Linked DNA regions of Thiocystis violascens DSM 198. The protein of the gene in region 2 interacts with the protein of the main gene of each other region in a pairwise test. Links are inferred from orthologs where the notes say so. Each region holds a gene or a part of one and is shown on either strand. Other genes may lie near its edges.

Evidence for each region. Proteins that work in one complex are often made in the same cells at the same time.
Region 1: the proteins of typA (region 2) and rlmKL interact in binary tests that used the Escherichia coli proteins (3 or more experiments, as listed by UniProt). The link is inferred for Thiocystis violascens DSM 198 from one-to-one orthologs.

Annotation. Positions count from the first base shown.
Region 1 is NC_018012.1:3,712,399-3,717,150, forward strand. The notes cover bases 1,338-4,326. They hold rlmKL (bifunctional 23S rRNA (guanine(2069)-N(7))-methyltransferase RlmK/23S rRNA (guanine(2445)-N(2))-methyltransferase RlmL), read left to right. Parts: upstream 1,338-1,745; coding sequence 1,746-3,908; downstream 3,909-4,326. Other genes in these bases: THIVI_RS16490 (YajD family HNH nuclease), read left to right, coding at 1,338-1,739; THIVI_RS16500 (hypothetical protein), read right to left, coding at 4,038-4,326. In the rest of the region: THIVI_RS16480 (electron transport complex subunit E), read left to right, coding at 1-676; THIVI_RS16485 (RnfH family protein), read left to right, coding at 701-979; more of THIVI_RS16490, read left to right, coding at 1,317-1,337; more of THIVI_RS16500, read right to left, coding at 4,327-4,742. UniProt on the Escherichia coli protein: Specifically methylates the guanine in position 2445 (m2G2445) and the guanine in position 2069 (m7G2069) of 23S rRNA. Methylation occurs before assembly of 23S rRNA into 50S subunits.
Region 2 is NC_018012.1:2,250,333-2,255,704, forward strand. Bases 1,179-4,052 are described here. They hold typA (translational GTPase TypA), read left to right. Parts: upstream 1,179-1,645; coding sequence 1,646-3,460; downstream 3,461-4,052. Other genes in these bases: pip (prolyl aminopeptidase), read left to right, coding at 3,934-4,052. Also shown: THIVI_RS09980 (AAA family ATPase), read right to left, coding at 1-874; more of pip, read left to right, coding at 4,053-4,896; dtd (D-aminoacyl-tRNA deacylase), read left to right, coding at 4,928-5,365. UniProt on the Escherichia coli protein: A 50S ribosomal subunit assembly protein with GTPase and nucleotide-independent chaperone activity, required for 50S subunit assembly at low temperatures, may also play a role in translation.

The DNA of each region.
Region 1 (4,752 bases), 1.5 Mb from region 2 along the record:
AGGCATCCAATGGGGCCGAATCGCGCGCGACGGTCTCTGGTCCAACAACGTCGTCCTCAGCCAGAGTCTGGCGCTCTGTCCGACACTGGCCGTGACCGGGACCGCCACCAACGGACTCGGCATGGGGCTGGCGACCACGGCGGTCCTGCTGGCGTCTAATATACTGATCTCGCTGATCCGCGACCTGGTCACGCCGGAGGTCCGCATCCCGGTCTATATCGTGGTGATCGCCACCCTAGTCACCCTGGTGGATCTCGGGCTCAACGCCTACGCCCACGAGTTGCATAAGGTGCTGGGGCTATTCATTGCGCTGATTGTGGTCAATTGCGCCATCCTGGGGCGCGCCGAAGCCTTCGCCTCGAAAAACCCGGTTGCGTCCGCCGCGCTCGATGGACTCATGATGGGGCTTGGATTCACGGCCATCCTGGTGGTGCTCGGCGGCGTGCGCGAGATCGTCGGCAGCGGCACCCTCTTCGCGGGCGCCTCGCTGTTGCTCGGACAGGCGATGTCCTTCCTCGAACTTACCCTGATCCCGGACTATCGCGGCTTCCTGCTTGCCATCCTCCCCCCCGGCGGCTTCCTGGCCCTAGGCTTTCTGCTCGCAGGCAAGCGGGTCATCGATGCCCGCGCGGCGGAGGCCAAACGGCGTGAATCGCTAGCCTTGAAGACGGCTTAACCAAAACCGGAGGTCATCGATCCCATGCACATTGGCGTCGCCTACGCGGACAAATTCAAACAGACCTGGCTCAAACTCGACGTGCCGGACGACAGCACGGTACGGAATGCGATCGAACGCTCCGGCCTGCTCAACCAGTTCCCGGACATCGACCTCGCGAGCAACAAGGTCGGCATCTTCGGCAAGATCGTCCCGCTCGACACCCGCTTGAGTGACGGCAACCGGGTCGAGATCTACCGACCCATCACCGCCGACCCGGAAACCGTCGAGCGGCGCGACCGGGACACGGATGTAGAGGATTAGATCCCAACCTCTCGATGCCAGCGGCGGAGCCGCGTCCTCCCCTGGAATCGCCGAATTACACTCGGTGTTTCGGCCGCCCGGCCGGAGCGAAGAAACCGAGCACCGATCGGCAATCCAAATCGGATGCGCTAACATTCCGTCAGGATGTTGGATACAATCCAGCGCTCCGGATAGCAAACTCCAATATCGTTATTCTCGGGAGCCATCGTCCCGCCCCCTGCCCTGGATGGACCCTCGCCCAGTCAATGCTCTCTCCGGGCGCGCTTCCGCGATGTTCCCGGAGAACGGAACGGGCATCGCGTTGCGCGAACCGACTCCCTCATCGAGGATCTCTAACATGGCCACGACCAACGGCCCACGCCACGGAAAAACCGGCAAACCCATCGACAGCGCCAAGCTCGACCGCGTCGTCGCGGACGCGCGCAAGGCCGGCGAGGAGCGTGCGGCGGGTTACCGCGACCAGGCGCTCAAACTCTATCCCTGGGTCTGCGGGCGCTGCGCGCGGACTTTCACCCGCGAAAATCTGCGCGAGCTGACGGTTCATCACAAGGATATGGACCACGATAACAATCCGCCCGATGGCAGCAACTGGGAGTTGTTGTGTCTCTACTGCCACGACAACGAGCATCAGAAGTACGAGGAACATCTCGCCGCGCTGGCCGCCGGTCGCGGCGGCGCGCGCAGCAGCGGCGGGACCGCGAAACAGACGACCCACAATCCGTTCGAGGCGCTCGCTGGCCTGCTCAAGAAGGACGATTAGACCCGCATGTCCCCTCACCTTTTTTTCGCATCCGCCCCGAAGCACATGGGCAGTCTGCTCGCCGAGGAACTCATCCGGCTCGGCATGTCCGACGCCACCGAGACGCGCGGCGGCGCGCGCTTCTCAGGCCGATTGGAAGACGGTTATCGAGCCTGTCTCTGGTCGCGGGTCGCCAATCGCATCCTGTTGCCCTTGGGCCAGTCTCCGGCCGTCGGGCCTGACGATCTCTACGCGGCGGCGGCGGACATTCGCTGGGAGGACCATCTGACGCCGGAGCACACCTTCGCGGTCCAGTTCGACGGCGACCTGAAAGGCATCAATCATCCGCACTTCGCCGTGCTGCGGGTCAAGGATGCGATCGCCGACCACTTCATGAGCCGGCTCGGGCGGCGTCCGAGCGTCGATCAGGATCATCCCGACCTGCGCATCCATGTCTACGCCCATCAGGACAGCGTCGGCATCAGTCTCGACCTATCCGGCGACTCGCTGCATCTGCGCGGCTATCGCGACGAAGGCTCGGCGGCCCCGCTGAAGGAAAATCTCGCCGCCGCCCTGCTGCTGCGCGCCGGCTGGCCGGAGATTGCCGCCGAAGGCGGCGCGCTGCTCGACCCCATGTGCGGCTCGGGCACGCTCGTCATCGAGGGCGCCCTGATCGCGGCCGACATCGCACCCGGATTGCTGCGCGAGCGCTTCGGCTTCCACGGCTGGACCCAGTTCGATGACACGGTCTGGCAACGCCTGCTTGACGAGGCCCACATTCGCCGCGACGCCGGTTTAAAACGACTCGGCGCGCTGCGCGGTTACGACCAGAATCCCAACGCGATCCGCGCCTCCATCCACCATCTGGCTCGGGCCGGGCTTGAGGGCCTGGCGCATTTCGAGCGGCGCGAGCTGTCCGACTGCCGGCCGGGCCGGGTCGAGGACGAGGGCCTGGTCATCGTCAATCCGCCCTATGGCGAGCGCCTGGGGGAAGAGGACGAACTGCCGGCCCTCTACGCCCGCCTGGGCTCGGTCCTCAAGGATCGCTTCCTCGGCTGGCGCGCGGCGGTCTTCACCGGCACACCGGATTTGGGCAAGTACATGGGTCTGCGGGCGGTCAGAATGCACACGCTCTATAACGGACCCATCGAGTGCAAGCTCCTGCACTTTCAGGTCGAACCACAGTATTTCGTCACCAACCAGCCGCGCCCATTGCCGCCGGAAGCGCGCAGTCCGAGCGCCGACATGCTCGCCAACCGGCTCAAAAAGAACCTGAAGGCGCTGCGCAAATGGCAGCGCGACGAGCAGATCGACTGTCTGCGCCTCTATGACGCCGATCTGCCCGAATACGCGCTCGCCGTGGACATCTATGCCGGCAAGCAGCGCTGGGTGCAGGTGCAGGAATACGCCGCGCCCGCCAGCATCGATCCAAAAAAGGCCCGCCACCGTCTGCGCGAGGCGTTGGGGCTCATCCCGGAAGTCCTGGAAGTGCCTGGCGAGCAGGTTTACTTCAAGGTGCGTCAGCCCCAAAAGGGGTCGAACCAGTACGAGCGCCTCGACGAGACCGGCCATTTTCACGAAGTCGCCGAGGGCGGGCATCGTTTCCTGGTCAATTTCGAGGATTATCTGGATACCGGTCTGTTCCTGGACCATCGCGACGTGCGCCGACTGATCGGCACGCTGGCGCCGGGCAAGCGTTTCCTGAATCTGTTCGGCTATACCGGCACGGCGACCGTCTACGCGGCCAGGTCTGGCGCCCTTTCCAGCACCACGGTGGACATGTCGAACACCTATCTCGACTGGGCACAGAGCAATCTGACCCTGAACGGAATCGATCTGGAGCAACACGAACTGGTCCAGGCCGACTGTCTGCGCTGGCTGGACCGCACGGCTGGCCGACGACAGTACGACCTGATCTTTCTCGATCCGCCGAGCTTTTCGACCTCCAAGCGGATGTACGGCACGCTCGATATTCAGCGCGATCATGTGAGCCTGATCCATTCCACGCTGCGCCTGCTGGAGCCGGACGGAGTGCTGATCTTCTCCAACAACCTGCGCCGCTTCCGCATCGATCTGGAGGGGTTGGCGGGGCTGGAGGTGACTGACATCAGCGCCGAGACCCTGCCGCGGGATTTTGCCCGGAATCCGCGGATCCACAATTGCTGGAAGATCCGTTATCCGGGCGCGTGAAAATTGCTCCACGTGCCTCGGCTTCCTTGGCTTCGGACAGCCATTCGATGGCGGCGGAAACCTTGGGAGACCGGGAGATCGTTAAATCGCCGACCAAATCAAACGCGAGCTGCTGATGTGTCAAATGAGTCAGCCCAGTTGACTGGGAGAGCAGAGTGCATTTTCCAGTTCTTCCACATCGACGAACGCATGATAGACGCCAAAGCGTTCGAGTGATTCGGGTAGCCCAAGGAAAGCATGAATCAGTTTCGCTACACCCACCCACTCGGCGGCGCTGGATGGCCCTTTCATGTCTCTGGCATTGTAGAAGTCAAGGAAGACGAGGCGAGAAGGAAGTTCGTTGACATGTGCGACAAGGTATTGATGTGCAAGGCGGTTCACATATTGGTAGAAATGCTCTGACCAAACTTTGTTTGAGCGCGGGGCATAGAATACGCGCGCTTCCTCAAGCGCGGCATCAATGATCGCTCTGGACTTTAGGCCAGCTTTCGATGGAGGTGACAAGACCTCCGCGACATGCGCCTTGGCTTCGACGAGGACGAACCTCTCTCGATTCGTGACGGCCAGCCCATCCCAAACCGGACCGCGACGGGGCCAGAAATCCGTCAGGTCGCGGATCGGAAACTCGCCGATACCAAGCATCCTGAAAGCCGCTTCATCGCGATACTCCGCAAAGTGCGTGAAGCCAATTGGCGAGCACCAAGCGAGCGTTTCATCCTCCTCGATGGCACCCGCATCGCGGAGTGCCTGCTCGATGAGATGAGGTGCCTTGGCGACGGCAATCTGGAGCCAGCGCTGGCTTCCGGCTGTTGCGAACTCGGGTTCCTTGGGCATGGATTTGGAT
Region 2 (5,372 bases):
TCCGGTGACGCAGGATCTCGGGCGCGACGGATTGGATATGCTGGGGCGTGACGAAGGTGTCGCCGTCGAGCCAGGCGCGGGCGCGGGCGCAGCGAGCCAGCGCGATACTGGCGCGGGGCGAGGCGCCGAAGCGGCACCAGCGGCCGAGATCCCGGTCATAGCGTTTCGGCTGGCGGGTCGCCTGGACCAGATCGACGATGTAGCTGTGCAGCTTGGGATCCAGATAGAGTCCGGCCACGTCACGGCGCATCGCGAAGAGTTCTTCCTGGGTCAGCGGCTTGATGGGCGGTGCGTGACTCTGTGTCTGCTGCTGGCTGTCGAGTTCGAGGATTTTGATCTCCTCGTCGCGGGTCGGATAGGTCACCACGGCCTGCATCAGAAAGCGGTCGAGCTGGGCCTCGGGCAGGTGATAGGTGCCTTCCTGCTCGACCGGGTTCTGGGTCGCCAGCACCATGAACAGCTTAGGCAGCGGATAGGTGCGCTGGCCGACCGTGATCTGATGCTCGGCCATCGCCTCCAGCAGAGCCGACTGGACCTTGGCCGGGGCGCGGTTGACCTCGTCGGCGAGCAGCAGATTGTGAAACAGCGGACCCTGCCGAAACTCGAACTCGCCCTTTTCGTGACGGTAGATGTCGGTGCCGATCAGGTCGGAGGGCAGCAGGTCGGGGGTGAACTGGATGCGATGGAAGTCGCCTTCGAGCGACTCGGCCAGCGCCTTGACGGCGGTGGTCTTGGCCAGCCCCGGCATGCCCTCTACCAACAAATGTCCGTCGCTCAACAGACACACCAGCATGCTGTCGATGAAGGGTTGTTGACCGATGATGCGCGAGGCGATGTGATCGCGGACGGGTTGCAGTTCGGAGGGGGTTGTCATGCTGGGATGGTTTCCGTGCGTTCCGTGGGCGGTTGTCGATTCTGGTCGGGCGGGCGGTGCGAGCATGTCGCGGATCGTCTCCCGTGTTGGCGAACTATGCTGTCTCTTTTCCGGGGTGAGCGCAAGTCTGGGGCGGGTCGCAAAGCGCATTGATTTATCAGCATATTCAAATATCAATGCAACTCTTGAGCGATGGCTTTCAGGGGCCGACGATGGACCGGAGGCGAGAACCCGCGCTGGCGCCGTGGACGGCGCCGAACGACGGCAACCGAATTTGTTCACATGGGTCAATGGCTTAAACAGGACGCGTATGAGCGCGCCGTCAACGCGCGTAACGGAATCGCCACTTTATTTTAAGCCTTTGTTTATATTTCGATTATTTTGATCGATCAAAATCCGCCCAATCTAATCGAACCCCAACAACCGCGCGCGCTCCGATGCTTTGAACAGACCTTATGCACAAACTTATCCACAGAAATTGTTGGCGAATCGGAAAACTTCCATTGGGAAAAGATGTTGCGACGATATGACGATCCGGAGACGCAATATTGGCGGCTAACTTTTCGAGTTCGAACGACGACCGCGATAACAAGTCGATGGGCTCCCCAGGGCGCGGCTGACCGAGCGAAGAAAAATTCACCCCTCTCTCGGTATATACTTAACGCACCGGCCGCATTCGTTTCGCCCGGCTCCGACCGCGGCACGCGATCCTGATCGCCGACCCACACCCTTGAATCCTCATTTCGCTATCCCCCTGGAGCTTGACCCCTCGTGATCGAGACACTTCGCAATATCGCTATCATCGCCCATGTCGATCATGGAAAGACCACGCTGGTGGACAAGCTCTTGCAGCAATCCGGCACCCTCGGCGACCGCTTCGGTCCGGTCGAACGGGTCATGGACTCCAACGCGCTGGAGAAGGAGCGCGGGATCACTATCCTCTCCAAAAATACCGCGATCCGCTGGAACGATTACCGCATCAACATCGTCGACACCCCCGGCCATGCCGATTTCGGCGGCGAGGTCGAGCGCGTGCTGTCGATGGTCGACTCTGTGCTGCTGCTGGTCGACGCGCAGGAAGGCCCGATGCCGCAGACGCGCTTCGTGACCAGCAAGGCGTTCGAGCATGGGTTGCGCCCGATCGTGGTCATCAACAAGATCGACCGTCCTGGCGCGCGTCCCGACTGGGTCATCGATCAGGTGTTCGAGCTGTTCGACCGGCTCGGCGCGACCGACGAGCAGTTGGACTTCCCGATCGTCTACGCCTCGGCCATCAACGGCTACGCCGGGCTTGAGGACACCGTCAGCGGGGGCGACATGACGCCGCTGTTCGAGGCCATCGTCAAGCACTGCCCGGCGCCCGAGGTCGACCCGGATTCGCCGTTCCAGATGCAGGTCTCGACGCTGAATTACAGCTCCTTCGTCGGCGCGATCGCGGTCGGACGGATTCGTCACGGCAGCGTGCGGCCCAATCAGCAGATCGTGGTCGTCAAGAACGACGGCACGCGCTACAAAGCCAAGATCGGCCTGGTCTACGGCTATCTGGGACTGGAGCGCTACGAGGTGCCATCGGCCTCGGCGGGCGACATCGTCGCCCTGACCGGCATCGAGGCGCCGAATGTCTCCGACACGCTCTGTCACCCGGACCATGCCTACGCACTGCCGCCGCTCACCGTCGACGAGCCGACCGTGACCATGACCTTCCAGGTCAACACCTCGCCCTTCTGCGGTCGCGACGGCAAATATCTGACCTCGCGTCAGCTCAAGGATCGGCTGGAGCGCGAACTCATCCATAACGTCGCGCTGCGGGTCGAGGAAGGCAACGATCCCGAGAAATTCCGCGTCTCCGGGCGCGGCGAGTTGCATCTGTCGATCCTGCTGGAGAACATGCGCCGCGAGGGCTACGAAATGGCCGTCTCGCGTCCCGAGGTCATCTTCCGCGAGATCGACGGCAAGATCTGCGAGCCCTACGAGCAACTCACGGTCGATCTGGACGAGACCTCGCAGGGCGCCATCATGCAGGCGCTCGGCGAGCGGCGCGGCGAACTCAAGGACATGGTTCCGGACGGCCGGGGCCGGGTGCGGCTCGATTACGAGATCCCCTCGCGCGGTCTGATCGGCTTCCAGACCGAGTTCATGTCGCTGACCTCGGGCACCGGGCTCAAGTATCATGTCTTCGACCGTTATCGTCCGGCCAACATGGGCGGCATCGCCCCCCGGCGCAACGGCGCGCTCATCTCCAACGGCACCGGCAAGGCGCTGGGTTACGCGCTTTTCGCGCTTCAGGAGCGCGGCCGCATGATGGTCTCGCCCGGCGACGAGGTGTACGAGGGCCAGGTGGTCGGCATCCATTCGCGCGACAACGACCTGACCGTCAATCCGCTCAAGGCCAAGCAGTTGACCAACATCCGCGCCGCCGGCTCGGACGAAAACATCCTGCTGACACCGCCGGTCAAGTTCACCCTGGAGCAGGCGCTGGAATTCATCGAGGACGACGAACTGGTCGAGATCACGCCCAAGTTCATTCGGGTCCGCAAGCGTCATCTCACCGAGAACGAGCGCAAGCGGGCGAGTCGCGGCGGGTGAGACCGGGGCAGCCATGGACATCGAACGCCTGAACGAACGCATCGGCACGATGAAAAACTGGCCGACGCAGTCCACGCCTTCATCCGCGAGCAGGCGCTGCAATGCTTTCAGGAACTGGCGCGGGAGGCCGGTCCATGGCGGAACGCGCCCTGATCTTCGGGCTGTCGCCTGACATTCGCGATGCCTTCGCGCGGGTCTTTGCCCGTTATACGACGGTTGAGCGGGTGCTCCTCTTCGGCTCGCGCGCCAAGGGCACGTTCAAGGACGGCTCGGACATCGATCTGGCGGTTTTCGCGCCCAGGATGAGCGATCGGCAGTTTAGCCGTTTGTGGAATGACATCGATGACTTGCCCATCGTGTTCAAGATCGACCTGCTGCATTGGGATCGTTTGTCCAATGAGCGCCTCAAAGACAAAATCCTGGACGAGGGCCAACCTTTTTTCGCCATCGCGCATCTGACGACTGACAACCGAATGGACACCAACAGACAAGACCTTTATCCGATCACCGAACCCTTCGCGACCCATGAACTGGTCGTGGACAACGGTCACCGTCTTTATGTCGAGGAATGCGGGCGTCCCGACGGTATCCCGGCGATTTTCCTGCACGGCGGTCCCGGCGCCGGGTGCGAGGCGGCGCATCGTGGTTTCTTCGATCCCGAGCGCTATCGAGCGGTGCTGTTCGATCAGCGCGGTTGCGGCCGCTCCACGCCCCATGCCTCGCTGACGGCCAATACCACCTGGGATCTGGTCGCCGATCTCGAACGCATCCGCGAGCAGCTCGGCATCGAGCGCTGGCTGGTCTTCGGCGGCTCCTGGGGGTCGACCCTGGCCCTGGCCTATGCCGAAACTCATCCCGAGCGAGTCGCCGCGCTGGTGGCGCGGGGGATCTTTCTCTGCCGGGACGCGGAGATTCGCTGGTTTTATCAGGAGGGCGCGAACTGGATCTTTCCCGATTATTGGGAAGAGTATCTGGCGCCCATTCCGGCGGACGAACGGGGCGATCTGCTGGCGGCCTATCACCGGCGGCTCGCCGGCGCGGACGAGGTGGCGCGGATGGCGGCGGCCAAGGCGTGGTCGGTCTGGGAGGGGCGCACCGCGACCCTGTTGGGCAACCCCGGCATTCAGGCGCATTTCGCCGATCCGCATGTCGCGCTCAGTCTGGCGCGGATCGAGTGCCACTACTTCGTCCATCGTGCCTTTCTCGAACCCGATCAGTTGCTGCGCAACGCCCACCGCCTGGCGCCGATTCCCGGCGTCATCGTGCAGGGCCGCTACGATGCCATTTGTCCCATGCGCTCGGCCTGGGATCTTCACCAGGCCTGGCCGACGGCCGATTTTCAGGTGATCGCGGACGCGGGGCATTCGGCCTTCGAGCCGGGCATCCGTCAGGCATTGGTGGCGGCGACCGACCGTTTCGCGCACGAACTCGGATGAGGCGGTATCGCAAAGGCACGGAGAGCGGACGGTGATCGGTCTTCTGCAACGGGTGAGTCAGGCGCAAGTCGAGGTGGCGGGCGAGTCGATCGGCGCCATCGAGCGCGGTCTGCTGGTGCTTGTTGGCGTGCAGCCGGGCGATACCGAGGCGCGTGCCGACCGACTGCTGGAGCGTCTGTTGGGCTATCGCGTCTTTCCCGATGCCGATGACCGCATGAATCTAAGTCTGCGTGACATTGGCGGCGGGCTGCTGCTGGTGCCGCAATTTACCCTCGCCGCCGACACGCGCAAGGGGACGCGCGCGAGTTTTACCTCGGCCGCTCCGCCCGCCGACGGGGAACGACTCTTCGCGTACCTGGTCGGACAGGCGCGGATCGCCCATCCGCGCGTCGCGACCGGGCGGTTCGGCGCGGACATGCGGGTGGCGCTGGTCAACGAGGGGCCGGTGACGTTCTGGCTGGAGGCTTGAACCGCGT